Regions from separate parts of the Salinicoccus sp. Marseille-QA3875 genome, predicted to be linked through region 1. Evidence: predicted binding sites of a transcription regulator. Region 1 holds the regulator's gene; each other region holds the start of a gene.
The links. Region 1 encodes CtsR, which represses protease genes until heat stress. Its sites were predicted from a motif close to ATGGTCAATAAAGGTCAAACA; they were not measured.
Positions count from the first base shown of each region.

Region 2: a site for CtsR is predicted at 3,316-3,336, ahead of clpB (ATP-dependent chaperone ClpB). Genes of this name have one in related genera too.
Region 3: a site for CtsR is predicted at 1,514-1,534, ahead of clpP (ATP-dependent Clp endopeptidase proteolytic subunit ClpP). Genes of this name have one in related genera too.

Region 1 is NZ_CM143103.1:888,101-893,284, forward strand. It holds gene ACY8DT_RS04610 (ATP-dependent Clp protease ATP-binding subunit) at 1-450, opposite strand, end outside; gene ACY8DT_RS04615 (hypothetical protein) at 451-1,473, opposite strand; gene ACY8DT_RS04620 (UvrB/UvrC motif-containing protein) at 1,460-1,981, opposite strand; gene ACY8DT_RS04625 (CtsR family transcriptional regulator) at 1,986-2,453, opposite strand; gene ACY8DT_RS04630 (NupC/NupG family nucleoside CNT transporter) at 2,668-3,924, shown strand; gene ACY8DT_RS04635 (hypothetical protein) at 4,001-4,195, opposite strand; guanidine-I (ykkC/yxkD leader) riboswitch at 4,331-4,426, shown strand; gene ACY8DT_RS04640 (DMT family transporter) at 4,477-4,812, shown strand; gene ACY8DT_RS04645 (DMT family transporter) at 4,812-5,126, shown strand.
Region 2 is NZ_CM143103.1:1,876,227-1,881,410, reverse strand. It holds gene ACY8DT_RS09750 (glycerol-3-phosphate dehydrogenase/oxidase) at 1-274, shown strand, start outside; gene clpB (ATP-dependent chaperone ClpB) at 698-3,289, opposite strand; gene ACY8DT_RS09740 (undecaprenyl-diphosphate phosphatase) at 3,436-4,257, shown strand; gene pcp (pyroglutamyl-peptidase I) at 4,270-4,911, shown strand; gene ACY8DT_RS09730 (metal-sulfur cluster assembly factor) at 5,062-5,184, opposite strand, start outside.
Region 3 is NZ_CM143103.1:1,736,026-1,741,209, forward strand. It holds gene ACY8DT_RS08905 (TIGR01777 family oxidoreductase) at 1-768, opposite strand, end outside; gene clpP (ATP-dependent Clp endopeptidase proteolytic subunit ClpP) at 870-1,460, opposite strand; tRNA gene ACY8DT_RS08915 (tRNA-Arg) at 1,619-1,690, shown strand; gene ACY8DT_RS08920 (threonine/serine exporter family protein) at 1,729-2,514, shown strand; gene ACY8DT_RS08925 (threonine/serine exporter family protein) at 2,527-2,979, shown strand; gene ACY8DT_RS08930 (glutaredoxin family protein) at 3,002-3,250, shown strand; gene ACY8DT_RS08935 (sugar-binding transcriptional regulator) at 3,358-4,374, shown strand; gene gap (type I glyceraldehyde-3-phosphate dehydrogenase) at 4,394-5,184, shown strand, end outside.

The DNA.
Region 1 (5,184 bases):
GCCCTGAAGTACTTCAGGGTTGCCCAGCATTTTAATGACTGAAGCACGGGCTTTAGTGATATTAAGATCCAGATTGGCAAGTACACGTGCAGCAACGCCTTCACTTTCACGGATCAGTCCGAGCAGTAAGTGCTCCGTCCCGACAAAGTTATGGTGCAGCTTGCGTGCCTCGTCCATGGACAGTTCAATCACTTTTTTAGCGCGCGGTGTATATCTGATGGAGGCTGTCGCATCATCACCTTCATTGATCAGGTTGAAGACTTCATCACGTACATTGTCTTCGCTGATATTAAAGCTTGATAACACTTTTGCAGCGATGCCTTCTTTTTCTTTTATTAAACCGAGTAATAAATGCTCTGTTCCGATATTCGAATGCTTCAGGCTTATTGCTTCTTCCTGTGCATATGCAAGTACTTTCTGGGCTCTTTCAGTCAATCTTCCAAATAACATTTATATAGTCCCTCCTATTTGTTCACGTAATAAAGTTGCACGTTCTTCGGCAACTGCGCTCTCTAATGATACATACTCTTTATTCAGGCTGTTTAAACGCATTTTGATGAAAGCGGGTTGAATCAATTGGACAAGTTCCTGGAATCTGATCGTATTCTCGGGTAATAAGCCAAGATCGAGACCCAGTTTAATGTTGCTTAAATGATTCGCAGCCTCTTTCAATGAAATGGTATAGGCATATTTAAGTATGCCGTACGAACGAAATATTGAATCTTTGGCTTTTATGAGATGTTCGTTATTCATTATTGAGCGCATCTCTATCTCTTCTTCTATAATTCTTGTCTTCAGTTCGTTTAAGCTTTTGATGATATCCTTTTCAGACTGACCGAGGGTCAGCTGATTTGATAATTGGTATATATGTCCGAGCGGCACCGAACCTTCGCCGTATATTCCCCGGAGGGTGAAGCCAAATCGGTTTAAGTTGTTCGAAATCCTCTGGATCCTGTTTCCTAATGATAATGCCGGCAAATGCAGCATCACAGAAGCTCTGAGTCCCGTGCCTACGTTTGTCGGACAGGCTGTCAGGAATCCATATTTATCATCAAAGGCGTAGTCGAGCCTGCTTTCCAGCCGGTCATCGAGTGCAGATGCATTCTCATAAAGTTCATCCAGGGACAACTCTGCCCCCATTGCCTGAATTCTGATGTGATCCTCTTCATTGACCATTATCGAAACCGATTCATCATCATTAATATAACTTAAACGGCCGCGTTCGGTAAAAAGAGGACTGATCAGATGCTTCTCCACCAATAACGCTTTGTCTTCAAATTTCAATTCTTCCAGATCCACCTGTTTGAAATCACTCAGCGTATCGTTCAAAGTCTCGATTACATGAGTCATGTCCTCTTCCTTCAACATATGCGGGAATGGCAGTTCGCGGACATTTCTTGCCAGACGTATTCTAGATGACATCTCTACAGGAATTTCTTTTGCCTGGCTGACCCAGGGGCTAATTTTTGCCATTGTCATCACCCGCTTCCAATGATTTGATCTGATCACGCACTACTGCTGCTTCCTCAAATGCCTGCTCCTCAACAAGTTCGGAAAGGTTCGCACGAAGCTGTTCGATTTCCTTTTTAACCTTGATGTAAGCCGAAGACTTTTGAGGTATTTTACCGACATGTTCTGTTTGGTACAGCTGTACCTTCGTGATGATTTCATCACTTTTTTCACTGAACGTCTCATAACATTCCGCACAGCCGAACTTTCCTTTTTTCAATATGGATTCAATGGTGGAGCCGCAGTTTTCGCAGTGTTTCTTCTGCTGTTTGTGTGAACTGAACGGCTGTTGTGCCGAGAGAGACTGCAAGAGTTGATGTATATTGAACGAATCGTCCGAAAAACTTGAAAACTGACTGGAAAACGACTTATTGGCACAAGCTTCACATAAATACCTCTCTGTTTTGTTCAAGCCACTGCCTGTCGTTATATGAACAGTCGCTTCATTCTCCTGGCATGATTCACAAATCATATAATCACTCCTCAGTATATAAGATGACATCGATTATTTTAAGTAGAATTTTAGCTCTCAACTGATCCCTGAAAGGCAATTCTATCATTAAAGTCTCCCTGTCAAGAACGGCATTGATAATTTTACCTTCTTTCAATGTAATCGTGTCATTTTCAAACATCGATTGTACGATATGCTGTGCATTTCGCTGACTTAAGGCGGGGCCAATCAATTTTTTCAGATGAGCAAGATATTCTGATTTTGAATGTGTCTCAACTTTAGTGATACGTATATATCCGCCCCCGCCGCGCTTACTCTCTACCATATAACCGTGCTCATTGGTGAACCGTGTTTTGATTACATAGTTCAGCTGCGACGGGACACAGTCAAATTTTTCAGCGATAAAGGCACGCTTGATTTCAACGACTTCGCCGTCGGAAGCTGCAAGTAATTCTTTCAAATATTGTTCGATAATATCTGACATATTACGCATGCTGTCACCTCTTTTGACCTTCTTTGACTAAAGTATACATTCTGCTTCTGTTTTTGGCAAATTTCTTGTTCAAAATAAAATTCTTCTTTATTTCTGTAAACGTTTGCATTATAATGATTCAGTATCGCGTTTCAGTCTTATATACTTTATAATGTACTTTTAGAGATGCATATACATAACCGCAACATATATCAAATTTTTTGGAGGATCTTTTATGAGTGTTTTAATGGGGATAGTCGGTATACTATTCACACTTTTCCTTGCATGGATTGCGAGCAGCAATAAAAAACTTTCGTTTAAAAAATGGAAGAACATTCTTATCTTACTCGCATTACAGCTGTTTTTTGCATTCCTGTTCCTGAACACTACGTGGGGTCAGACATTTATCGGGTGGCTGGCCGAAGCATTCAACCACCTGCTCGGCTTTGCCGCTGAAGGCGGACAGTTTGTATTTGGTGACCTGATGTCTTTATCCACAGAATCAGCCGCAGCAGGCGACCAGGTTTTATATAACAGTGAAGATGGAATGGCATTCAACGTATTCTTCTTCAACGTATTGGTCCCTATCATTTTCATCAGTGCAATCATCGGTATTCTTTCCTATATAAGAGTACTGCCTTTGATCATTAAAGGTATTGGGATGCTGATGACCAGAATTACAGGCATGCCTTATATCGAATCATACAACGGTGCTGCTTCAATGTTCCTCGGTCAGTCCGAAGTGTTCATATCACTTAAAAACGTTCTGCCGAAAATGACGACTCAAAGACTCTATACTCTGGCCGCACAGGCAATGAGTTCAATTTCCCTGTCTATCGTCGGTGCATTCTTTACGATGCTGGAGCCACAGTTTGTCATCATTGCCATCGTGCTGAACTTCCTGGGAATTTACATCATCGTTCATGTCATCAACCCGTATGAGGAAGAAATCAGTGACGAAGGCGTTGCGATTTCAACAAATCCTGAGAAAGGGAAATCTTTTTTCCAGGTGCTTGGCGATTACATCATCGACGGCGGAAAAGTTGTGCTTGTCGTTGCAGCAATGCTGATTGGTTTCATTGCTCTGATCGGCCTCTTGAACCAGCTGTTCCTTCTTATACCAGGAAGCAGCCTGACGTTCCAGGATATTCTCGGTTATATCTTTATGCCGATTGCATTCCTTATTGGTATTCCTTGGGATGAAGCACAGACTGCAGGCAGCCTGATGGCAACTAAACTGATAACGAATGAGTTTGTTGCAATCGGTGAATTTATGACACTTGCAGATGACTTATCAAGAAAAACGCAGGCGATGGTTTCAGTCTTCCTGATTTCATTTGCCAACTTTGGAAGTATCGGTATCATAGCAGGTTCGGTTAAAGGTCTTCACAGTGAAAGTGGAGATGAAGTTGCAAGATTCGGACTCAAGCTTGTATACGGTGCGTCCCTTGTAAGCTTGCTTACAGCAACAATCGTCGGATTCTTCTTCTAATATCCGACATGAAAAAGCTCTCCCGGAAGACGGGAGAGCTTTTTCTTTTCAAAATTCAAAGTAAGTTTTTGGACAATCATCCGTCCAGCCCGACAATAACAAGTACACCCATTAGAATGATCATGATTACAGTAAAAACAATGAAATATTTAACATATCTAAGGGGATGCTTTTTGAAATAACCGGTGAACTGCAATATGGTCAGCATGCCGCTGACAAGAAAGAAGACGATGGATATCAGTAACATTGTATACAGCACATTTATAAACATGATTGGAAGCTCCTTAATTTCATCCTAAGACCATTGTACAGGAAATATGATTTTACACCATCAGCTCATATAAATTTAAAATTTATCTTGTTTGATAGTAGTTTTTCCATGTGATATCATATGAATGACTATAAGAAAAGAGTTTACTAGGGTTCCGCAATCTGATTGGTCTGGACCGAGAGTAGACCCATGAAGCAATTCATGACACGGAAGGATAAAAGCCTGGGAGATTTCAATATCTCCCAGGCTTTTTTATTTTATCTTTGAAAGGATTTGAATTTATGAACTGGATTAAAATCATCATCGCTTCCATTTTTGAAGTCGGCTGGGTCATCGGCATCACCCACGCCGATAACTGGTGGCAGTGGGGGCTCACGATCATCGCCATATATGTCAGCTTCTACCTGCTGATTGTCGCTTCCATGGAACTACCGGTCGGCACATCCTATGCCGTATTTGTCGGTTTAGGTGCAACAGGCGTCGCAATCAGTGATTTTCTGTTCTTCGGTCAGCCTTTTACAATCTGGAATATAATCTTTATAGGTGTGCTGCTGATCGGTGTCATCGGCCTGAAGATGGTCACATCCGAAGAGCGTGTGGAAGGGGCTGAGCAATAATGGCATGGATTGTACTGATATTTGCAGGAGTTTTTGAAATGCTTGGAGTCAACGCCATTAACGTATACACGCATAACCGGACCATCAAAGCACTCTTTGGAATATTACTGTTCTTCGGCATCAGCTTCATATGCCTGTCGATCGCCATGAATACCATAGCCATGAGTACAGCTTATGCCGTCTGGACGGGCATCGGCGCAGCCGGCGGTGCGATTCTCGGTATGCTGTTCTACAATGAACCGAAAAATTTCCGGAGAATATTCTTCATCTCATTGATCATCGGCAGTGCGGTCGGGCTGAAAGCAATCAGCTAATATGCTTTCACCTGGGGAACGCTGCCACAAGTAAGCAAGAAAATATAGAAGCTGCCCA
Region 2 (5,184 bases), 990 kb from region 1:
CGCAGTCGATCGAGACAACGAACAAGGTCTTCCGCCTGTCGAGTATGCCAAAGTGATATACAGCATTCAAAATGAAATGACCGCAAAACCGACAGACTACTTCGTGCGCCGTACAGGCGACTTATATTTCGATGTCGATCTTGTCAGAAAATATCAGGACGGTGTCGTCGCCCTGATGCAGAGCACACTCGGCTGGAGCGATGAAACCCACGATCAGATGGTGGAAGAGCTCGAATTCGCTTTAAAGAATGCAGTCGGAGAGTTTGTTAAATAGATATTGAATTGGGTTGGATCCCCTGTCAGGAGATGGCAGGGGATTTTTTGTGTTTGTTTCTTATCAGCGCTTCGTTTTGGAATCGAAGCTCCGTTGGAGCGTATACCACATGCTCGCGCGGCTGACGAACATGTGTTAAACCTCCAATGCATGCTCGTGCGGCTGACGAACACGTGTTAAACCTCCAATGCATGCTCGCGCGGCTGGCGAACACGTCTTAAACCTCCAATGCATGCTCGCGCGGACGGCGAACACGGGTTAAATATATTTTATAGGTACTCGCCATACTCACGAATACCTGCAGAAACTTTAATAGGTACTCGCCACGCACGCGAGTGCCCGGAACGCCCTGAAATACAAAAAGATGCCCCGGAAGTTGAGAGTGTCCTCATCTTCCGGGGCATGATTTTTATTTCCATTTAATTATTGTGTTTCGAATTTGAGTTCGCCGTCTGCATAATCGACTTTGAAGTTCTGGCCTTCTACCAGATCGCTTTCAATCATTTTACGGGCAAGTGGTGTCTCGATGTGTCTGGTGATGAAGCGTTTCAGCGGGCGTGCACCGAATTGGGGTTCGTATGCTTCGTCCGTAATCCAATTTTTCGCAGCTTCGGTCACTTCGACGCTCATATGCTGGCTCTCGAGTCTGCGGTTCAGGTCGTCGACCAGCTTGTCGACGATCATGCCCATATTGTCTTTCGACAGCGGGCTGAACATGACGATGTCATCCATGCGGTTGATGATTTCAGGCTTGAAGTACATGTGGACTTCGCCCATCACTGTATCTTTGACTTCATCTGTCAGCACACCGTCGTTTTCGACTGCGTCCAGCAAGTGGCCGGAACCGATATTGGATGTCATGATGATGATGGTATTTCTGAAGTCGACGGAACGCCCTTTTGAATCTGTCAGGCGGCCTTCGTCCAATAGCTGCAGCAGAATGTTGAAGACATCACTGTGCGCTTTTTCCACTTCATCAAGCAGTATGACGGAATAAGGCTGGCGGCGGATGGCTTCTGTCAGCTGCCCGCCCTCTTCGTGGCCGACGTATCCCGGCGGTGCTCCGATGAGTCTGGACACGGCATGTTTCTCCATGTACTCACTCATGTCGATCCGGATCATGTGCTTTTCGGAGTCGAACATCGTGGATGCGAGTGTTTTTGCGAGCTCGGTCTTGCCCACACCCGTCGGTCCTAAAAATAAAAAGCTCCCGATCGGACGGTCCGGATCTTTGATGCCGGCTCTTGCACGGATGACTGCATCCGCAACCAGATCTACAGCTTCATCCTGGCCGACGACACGTTCATGAAGTATATCTGACAGCTTGAGCAGCTTGTCTTTCTCCGTTTCAACGAGTTTGCTGACAGGAATACCCGTCCATGTGCTGACGATATAGCCGATTTCCTCTTCGGTCACGACTTCCCGTATGATACGGTTCTCACCGGCACTCGCTTCCTGCAGCTCATTTTCGAGCTCGACCATTTCTTTTTCAAGCTGAGGCAGTCTGCCGTGCCTGAGTTCAGCGGCACGTTCCAGTTCATAGTTGTTTTCCGCTTCTTCAAGCTCCTGCCTTGCCTTATCCACTTCGGCACGTTTATCGTTAACACGGCCGATCTGCTCTTTCTCTTTTTCCACACGCTGGGACAGGCTTCCCTGCGCTTCACGTGCTTCGGACAATTCTTTCTGCAACTCATCGAGACGCAGCCTTGAAACGGAATCATCTTCATTTTTAAGTGCCTGTTCCTCGATTTCAAGCTGCATGACCCGGCGGTTGATCTGATCCAGTTCGGTCGGGTTCGATCCCATTTCCGTACGGATCGTTGCGCTCGCCTGGTCCATCAGGTCAATTGCCTTGTCCGGCAGGAATCTGTCCGTAATGTAACGGTCTGATAATTCTGCAGCCGCAACAAGTGCACGGTCGGTGATCCTGACACCGTGGTGGACTTCATAACGCTCTTTCAGTCCGCGCAGTATTGAAATCGTATCTTCAACATCAGGCTCAGGGACCTGCACCTTTTGGAAGCGGCGTTCCAAAGCGGAGTCCTTTTCGATATATTCACGGTACTCATTCAGAGTCGTTGCACCGATACAGTGCAGTTCGCCTCTTGCGAGCATCGGTTTCAACATGTTCCCAGCGTCCATGGCACCTTCAGTCTTGCCGGCGCCGACAAGCATGTGGATTTCGTCTATGAATAAAATGATCCGGCCTTCGGATTCTTTTATTTCCTTAAGGACGGCTTTCAGACGCTCCTCGAATTCCCCGCGGTATTTCGCACCGGCGACGAGCGCGGACAGGTCCAGTTCAAAAATGGTCTTATCCATCAGGCTGTCCGGCACGTCCCGTCTGACGATCCTCTGTGCGAGCCCTTCGACAATGGCAGTTTTACCGACACCCGGCTCACCGATCAGCACCGGGTTGTTCTTTCTTTTACGGCTTAAAATACGCACCGTGCTTCTCACTTCTTCATCACGGCCGATGACGGGGTCGACATTTCCGTGTCTGACTTCTTCGACCAGGTCACGGCCGTATTTTTCCAAAACTTCATATTGTACTTCAGGATTTTGTGATGTCACATGATTCCCTCCTCTGACTTTCTCTATGACTTCTCTGACAATTTCATCTTTGTTTCCGACGGTTTCTTTCATTATATTGTCGTTCTGGATCGCACCGAGCAGCATATGTTCCTGGGAAATGAAAGTATCGCCCATTTCAGCCATATACTTTTCAGCACGGTTGATGATGCTTGTAAATCCATTGGACATGTACTGTCCGTACTGGACATTCTCGCCTGTAACAACATTATATTTCTGTAATTTCTCATCGTATTTTCCAATGAGCGCGTCTACATCGATATTGACGCGTTCCAATATGTCTCTCGACATGCTTTCATCGATGGTCAGCATCGCTTTTACCACCGCTTCAGCTTCTATCGCCTGCAGTTTCAGGTCCACGGAGATGCTCTGGGCACGCTCTATGATCGACTGCACTTGATAGGTCATTTTATTAATATCCATAAATGTCACCTCACATGACTTTTAATAGTTTGACCTTTTTTGACCTTAATTTAATTATACTACTTTTTACCCTATTATCAAGTTATTTATCGCTTTTGGGAGATTTTTATTTTATACTATAGTTTAGATTTTTAGGAGGCATATCAATGGAATTTTGGGAACTGATCAAATACATATTTTTAGGGCTGCTTCAGGGAATCACAGAACCGATTCCTGTATCATCCAGTGGACATCTCGTCATTGCAAGAGAGCTTTTCGGCATAGAAGCGACCGGCCTGTCCTTTGAAATATTTTTGAACACCGCTTCACTGCTTGCTGTTCTATTCATATATAGAAACGATATCATCGTCATCGTTACAAACTTATTCAGGTTTTTATTCCAGGGGGCGCGGGACGCCCAGGCGATCAAGGACGCCAAATATACGATGTACCTGATCATCGCGACGATCCCGGTCGGTATCATGGGAATTTTACTTAAAGACGTCATCGGTGAAAATATCTCGATGGGCTTCGTCGGCTTGATGCTGCTTGTCACGGGGCTTGCGCTGTGGTTCATTAAAAATAAACGCGGCCAGAAGCGTGACGGCGAACTCACCATCAAAGACTCTGTCATCGTCGGTCTCGCGCAGGTCGTCGCACTGACGCCCGGCGTCAGCCGGAGCGGCGCGACCCTCGTCGGCGCGATGGCAGTCGGATTGAATCAGAAAAACGCGCTCAGATTCGTCTTCCTGCTATATATTCCGGTATCACTCGGGACGGCACTGATCGGTATACCCGATATCGCACGCGACCCGAACATCGATACTTTATGGTTCGCTTATGTACTGGCATTCATTGCATCGCTGATTGCGACCTACTATGCACTCAGATGGCTGCAGGGCGTGATGGAGCGCGGCAACCTGATCATATTCAGCTATTATTGTTTTGGACTCGGAACATTTGCGATTCTTTACCAACTCATTTTTTAAGGAAGTGTTTTGATGAAAATATTAGTCACAGGATTCGATCCGTTTGACGGTGCAGACACCAACCCTTCTTACGAAGCTGTGAAAAACCTGCCGGATACGATTGCGGGCTGCGACGTAGTGAAAGCGGAAATCCCAACCGTCTTCCGCAAATCAAAAGAAGTCCTACGTGACTTGATGCTCAGTGATGATTTCAGATTCATCCTCGCAGTCGGTCTCGCCGGCGGCAGAAGTGAAATGTGCGTCGAGCGCGTCGCGCTCAACATCGACGACGCCCGAATTGCGGACAACGAGAACAACCAGCCCATCGACGAAATGATTGAGCAGGAAGGACCGGCCGCCTACTTTTCCAATATGCCGGTGAAGAAGATGGTGCAGGCGATGGATGATGCAGGCATTCCGGCACGCCTGTCGAACACCGCAGGCACGTTCGTCTGCAACCACGTCTTCTATCAGCTCGGCAACCTCGTGGATACCGAATTTCCCGCTGCGAAATTCGGATTCATCCATGTGCCGTTTTCAGAAGACCAGGTTGAAAATAAAAACCGTATGCCCGCGATGCCGCCGGGTGATATCACGAGAGGGCTGCACGCGGCTGTCGAAGCGATGGTGGAGGAAGGTGACGACCTCAACAGTCCGTTCGGGGAAATACATTGATTGATAGAGAGCAGACGGCTGAGGCCGTCTGTTTTTGTATGGTTGGAACGCCTGCCGGTCAAACTACTCCCCACTTGGCCGAGGGGGTTTTATTTCAAAAAAAGAAAAGACCGTCACAATGTGACGGCCCTTCGTTAATCAATCATCTATTTAGCTTACGCCGAGCGCAATCTTGGCGTAGCGGCTCATCTTGTCTTTGTCCCAAGGCGGGTTCCAGACGATGTTCACTTCCGTGTCTTTTACTTCCGGCAGTTCTGCAAGTGCCTGCTTAAC
Region 3 (5,184 bases), 850 kb from region 1:
GGGTGCCTTCACAATTGTCGGTCTGCCGAGTGCCATGCCCAAATATTTCGCAAACTGTTCCTGTCTCAGCGGCACTGGTGAGGTCATATTCACCGGTCCGTCCATATCATCTACGGCAAGAACGTAGAGCAGTGAATTGATTAAGTCTTCCAGGTGGATCCAGCTGTAATACTGCTGTCCTGTGCCGATATTTCCGCCGGCTCCGAATTTAAAAGGCAATGCCATAAGCGGCAGTACGCCTTCATCTTTATCCAGTATGAGGCCGAATCTGCTGAGGACGACCCTTGTGCCGAGTTCCTGAAACTTGAGCGCTTCCTTTTCCCATGCACTCACCACACTCGCCAAAAAGTTCGACGGCTGGAATTCATCTTCTTCGGTAAAGCTGACACTTTCGCTTGTCGGGTAGTATCCGACTGCACTTGCATTGATCAAAACTCCAGGCTTGACGCCGGTATTCTCTGCCCAGTTATAAAGCAGTCTTGTCGTATTTATTCTGGAATCCATTATCGCTTCCTTATGGCTGTCCGTCCACATTTTTTGCAGGGAAGCGCCGGCGAAGTTGTAGACTGCATCTATATTGACAGGTAACTCATCTGCCCAGCTCAAATCATCAATGTCATTCGGGTTATATTTTACGTAATGTATGAAGGGATGGTCGTCTGAATGGTCGCTGCGGCTTAAAATGTATACATGGTTGCGTTCCTCGACTAAAACTTCTGTTAAACGGGAACCGACCATACCTGTGCCGCCTGTAATCAATATATTCATTAATGGAGGGCCTCCTTATATCCTTTACCTTCTTTACCCAAAAATGGCGAAAATAAAAGTGCTATATGCCTTTTTGACATATAGCACTCCTTTAAAATTCATTATTGAACTTTTTCAGGCTCCATCACTTCATCGATCAAACCGTATTTCTGTGCTTCTGCAGCAGTCATGAAGTTATCACGGTCAGTATCTTTTTCGATTTTTTCAAGCGGCTGGCCTGTTCTTTCAGATAAAATTTTGTTCAGTTTTTCTCGTGTTCTTAAAATGTGCTTGGCAGCAATTTCAATTTCAGTTGCCTGACCTTGTGCGCCGCCCAGCGGCTGGTGAATCATCACTTCAGCGTTCGGCAATGCAAAGCGTTTACCTTTTGCGCCTGCTGCCAGTAAGAATGAGCCCATTGAAGCAGCCATGCCGACACAGATCGTCTGCACGTCCGGTTTGATGTGCTGGATTGTGTCATAAATAGCCATGCCGGCTGTTACACTTCCGCCTGGTGAGTTGATATAAAGGTAAATATCTTTCTCAGGATCCTGTGCCTGCAGGAATAAAAGCTGACTCACTACCGAATTGGCAACATTATCATCAATGCCGCTGCCAATCATTATGATTCTATCTTTTAATAGTCTACTATAAATATCATAAGCTCGTTCTCCGCGATTCGTCTGTTCAATCACTGTAGGTATTAAATTCATAGTCTTAACCTCCATATATATCTGTAATTTGCTACTGTTTTAGTTATATCACATTAGTCAAACTAGGTCAAAGGATTAAACTATCTTTAAATTGTCATAAATATTTGATACAATTATGATGCTTTTCCTCACACGTTCAGGTTACAATATATAAGTATGCCCCCATGGTGTAATGGATAACACGTAAGATTCCGGTTCTTAAGATAGGAGTTCGATTCTCTTTGGGGGCGTTTTTTTATTTTCCATCAATAAAATGGCAGGTGAGGATATGCTGAATGATATTGAAATCATTGAGGAGCCGAATGATAATCTTAAAGAAGATTATGTGCGCGATGTCTTTTTCGTCGCTATTAACTGCGGCAAACTGTTGTTGGAAAGCGGTGCTGAAACTTACCGCATTGAAGATACCATGATGCGTATCTCTAATACATACGGCATCAGCAATCCTCAAGTTTTTGTCACACCCACCGTAATCATATTCTCTATGAATGAACATTCACTGACTCAGACTGTACGCATTGAAGAGCGTGCAAACGATCTCGGCATGGTTGATGTGATCAATAACTTATCCCGGGATATCGCACAGGGGCTGCCGATAAAGTCGGCAATCAAAAAAATCGAGAATATACACGAGGCGCTCGTTTTTCCATTTTGGTTAATGGTGCTGTGCGGCGGCATGGTCGGGTTCATGTTCCTTCTGTTGTTTGGTGGTTCTCTTGCAGATCTTCCGGCTGCAGCATTCGGCGGTGCACTGGGCGTATTCATCATGGAAGGCATTTTACGTTTTACGAAAGTGAAATTCTTTACAGAGTTCTTCGCATCATTCTTTATCGCCATTGCATCTCTTCTCTACGTCCAGTATGGCCCGGGTTTAAATATGGATTTGATCATCATCGCAGCAGTAATGCCGCTCGTTCCCGGTGTTTTGATCACCAACGCCATACGTGAAATGATTCGCGGGCATCTGCTTGCAGGCGTGATGAAAGGTGCTGAAGCGATGCTTACGGCATTTGCGATAGGTGCAGGTGTCGCATTGATCTTCATGCTCATTTAAGGAGGCTGTTACATGTTAACTTTACTTTATCAGTTCATCTTAAGCTTTTTTGCCTCCATGGGTTTTGGCATCTTGTTCAATGCACCGAGAAGGGCGTTGATGCAATGCGGCCTGACCGGCGCTGCCGGTTGGCTGACATACTACATATTCATCAATATGGATACTAATCAGATATTGGCAAGTTTCGCCGGCGGAATCATATTGACCGCTGTTTCAATTTTTAATTCAAGGAAAATGAAGATGCCGGTCGTCATATTCATCACATGCGGAATCATTCCGCTCGTCCCTGGCGGCACAGCCTACCAGGCGATGCGCAATGTCGTTCTGGAAGACTATCAGCTGGCATTTTCATTCGGCATGGAAGCGGCGCTCATAGCCAGTGCCATAGCACTCGGCATCATTACTTCAGAGATGGTCCACTCATTAATGAACACATTATTAATAAAATTAAAGACAGGTGAATAAGGTGTTAGTTTTAGATTATTATATGAGAAATCGTTGTGCACTTTGTGATGAAGGCATTCTTCAAATAAAGATCGCATTGTCGGAGCTCAGGGAAATGAATGTCAAAATCAATAAAATAAATATTGATGAAGATGATGAACTGCAGGAAGAGTACATGGTGAGAGTCCCGGTATTGAAAGACGAATCAACGGTCATCCAGGAAGGCGTCCTCGATTTTGTCCAGATATATGATTATTTAAAAGCAAACAAGGGTAAACATAATATGAATTAATTAAATTAATTGCATTGTTACATATATTTCTGATATATTAATAATGTAATTTTTTTGTCCCTGGTGGGACGGTAAATGTCTCACTATGATGAGAGGTGGTTGAACCAATGTGGCAGAGATTGATTGACATCCAGAAAAATATTGTACCTGATATTTTATCCCACATGCTTAAACGCCTGGATATATTAAGCTTTATTGAAGCAGAACAACCGATTGGAAGAAGGACACTGGCCAGACAGCTGGGGATGACAGAAAGAGTTTTACGCAGAGAAGTCGAAGATCTTTCGGGATTGAACATGATAAAGGTCGATGCGAAAGGCATTTCCATTTCAGAAAACGGCAGAGAGACTTTAAAGAATGTCGAACCATTTCTTACATTGATTGAGAGCCGCAACGACCTGGCATCACAGCTGAAAACAAAATATCCTTTGAAAGATATATTTGTTGTCAGAGGAGATGCCGATCAGAATGCAATGGTCAAAGAAGAATTGACGAGATTGATGGCGGAAGTACTGACTGAAAACCTGTTCAATGAAGCGGTTGTTTCAGTCGCCGGCGGTTCCACCATGGCATCGGTCAGCAAGTTTCTAAGACCGAAGCATGAAGGGCTGCTTTTCGTCCCTGCAAGGGGCGGGCTCGGTGAGGATGTCGCATTTCAGGCGAACTCGATAGTGAGCCATCTTGCACAAGCCACATCCGGGGAACACCGCATGCTCTATGCGCCGGACAGCATCAGCAAAGCATCACTTGAATCATTGAAAGAAGAACCGATGGTCAGGGAAATCATTGATCTGAACAAACGTTCATCGATGGTCATCCATGGTATCGGAGACGCACTTCAGATGGCCAAACGCAGAAATGTCACCGAGGAAGTGATGACCGGCCTCGTTAATTCAAATGCAGTCGGAGAAGCTTTCGGTTTTTATTTTGATGCTGAAGGGAATATCGTCCACAAGGTGAAAACGATAGGATTGCAGCTGGATGACCTTGGAAATAAAGAGTCCATCTTCGCAGTAGCAGGCGGAGAAAGTAAAAAAGGAGCAGTAAAAGCATATTTGAAATTAGCACCGCGAAATACGATCTTATTCATTGATGAAGTGGTAGCACAATATTTATTAGGATAAAACTAAGGAGGCCATTTTAATGGTTAGAGTAGCAATTAATGGATTTGGAAGAATAGGCAGACTTGCAGCAAGAGAGATTCAGAATTATGACGACATGGAAGTCGTAGCAGTAAACGATTTGACGGATGATGACTTTTTAGCACACTTATTCAAATATGATTCAACCCAGGGCCGCTTTGACGGTGATATCGAAGTGTTGGAAAACAGCTTCAAAATCAACGGCCAGGAAGTGAAATCATTCACTGAAAAAGATCCTTCCAACCTGCCTTGGGGCGATTTGGATATAGATATAGTTCTTGAATGTACAGGTTTCTTCACTGAAGAGAAAGATGCAAGAAAACACCTGGATGCAGGCGCTAAAAAAGTATTGATCTCTGCCCCGGGCAAAGGCGACATGAAAACAATCGTATACGGTGTAAATGAAAATACGATTGACGGTTCTGAAGAAGTTGTATCAGCAGCATCATGTACAACAAACTGTCTGGCGCCTGTCGTTAAAGTGTTGAACGACGAATTCGGCATCAAGCAGGGACTGATGACAACAATCCATGCTTATACAGGTGATCAGAACACATTGGATGCACCGCACGCAAAAGGCGACTACCGCCGTGCACGTGCAGCAGCGCAAAATATCGTACCAAACTCTACAGGTGCAGCTAAAGCGATCGGTCTTGTCCTGCCTGAACTTGAAGGCAAACTTGACGGTGGTGCACAACGTGTACCGGTAGCAACAGGTTCACTCACTGAAGTGACTGTATCATTGGATAAAAATGTGTCAGTTGAAGATGTTAACAGCGCAATGAGGAACGC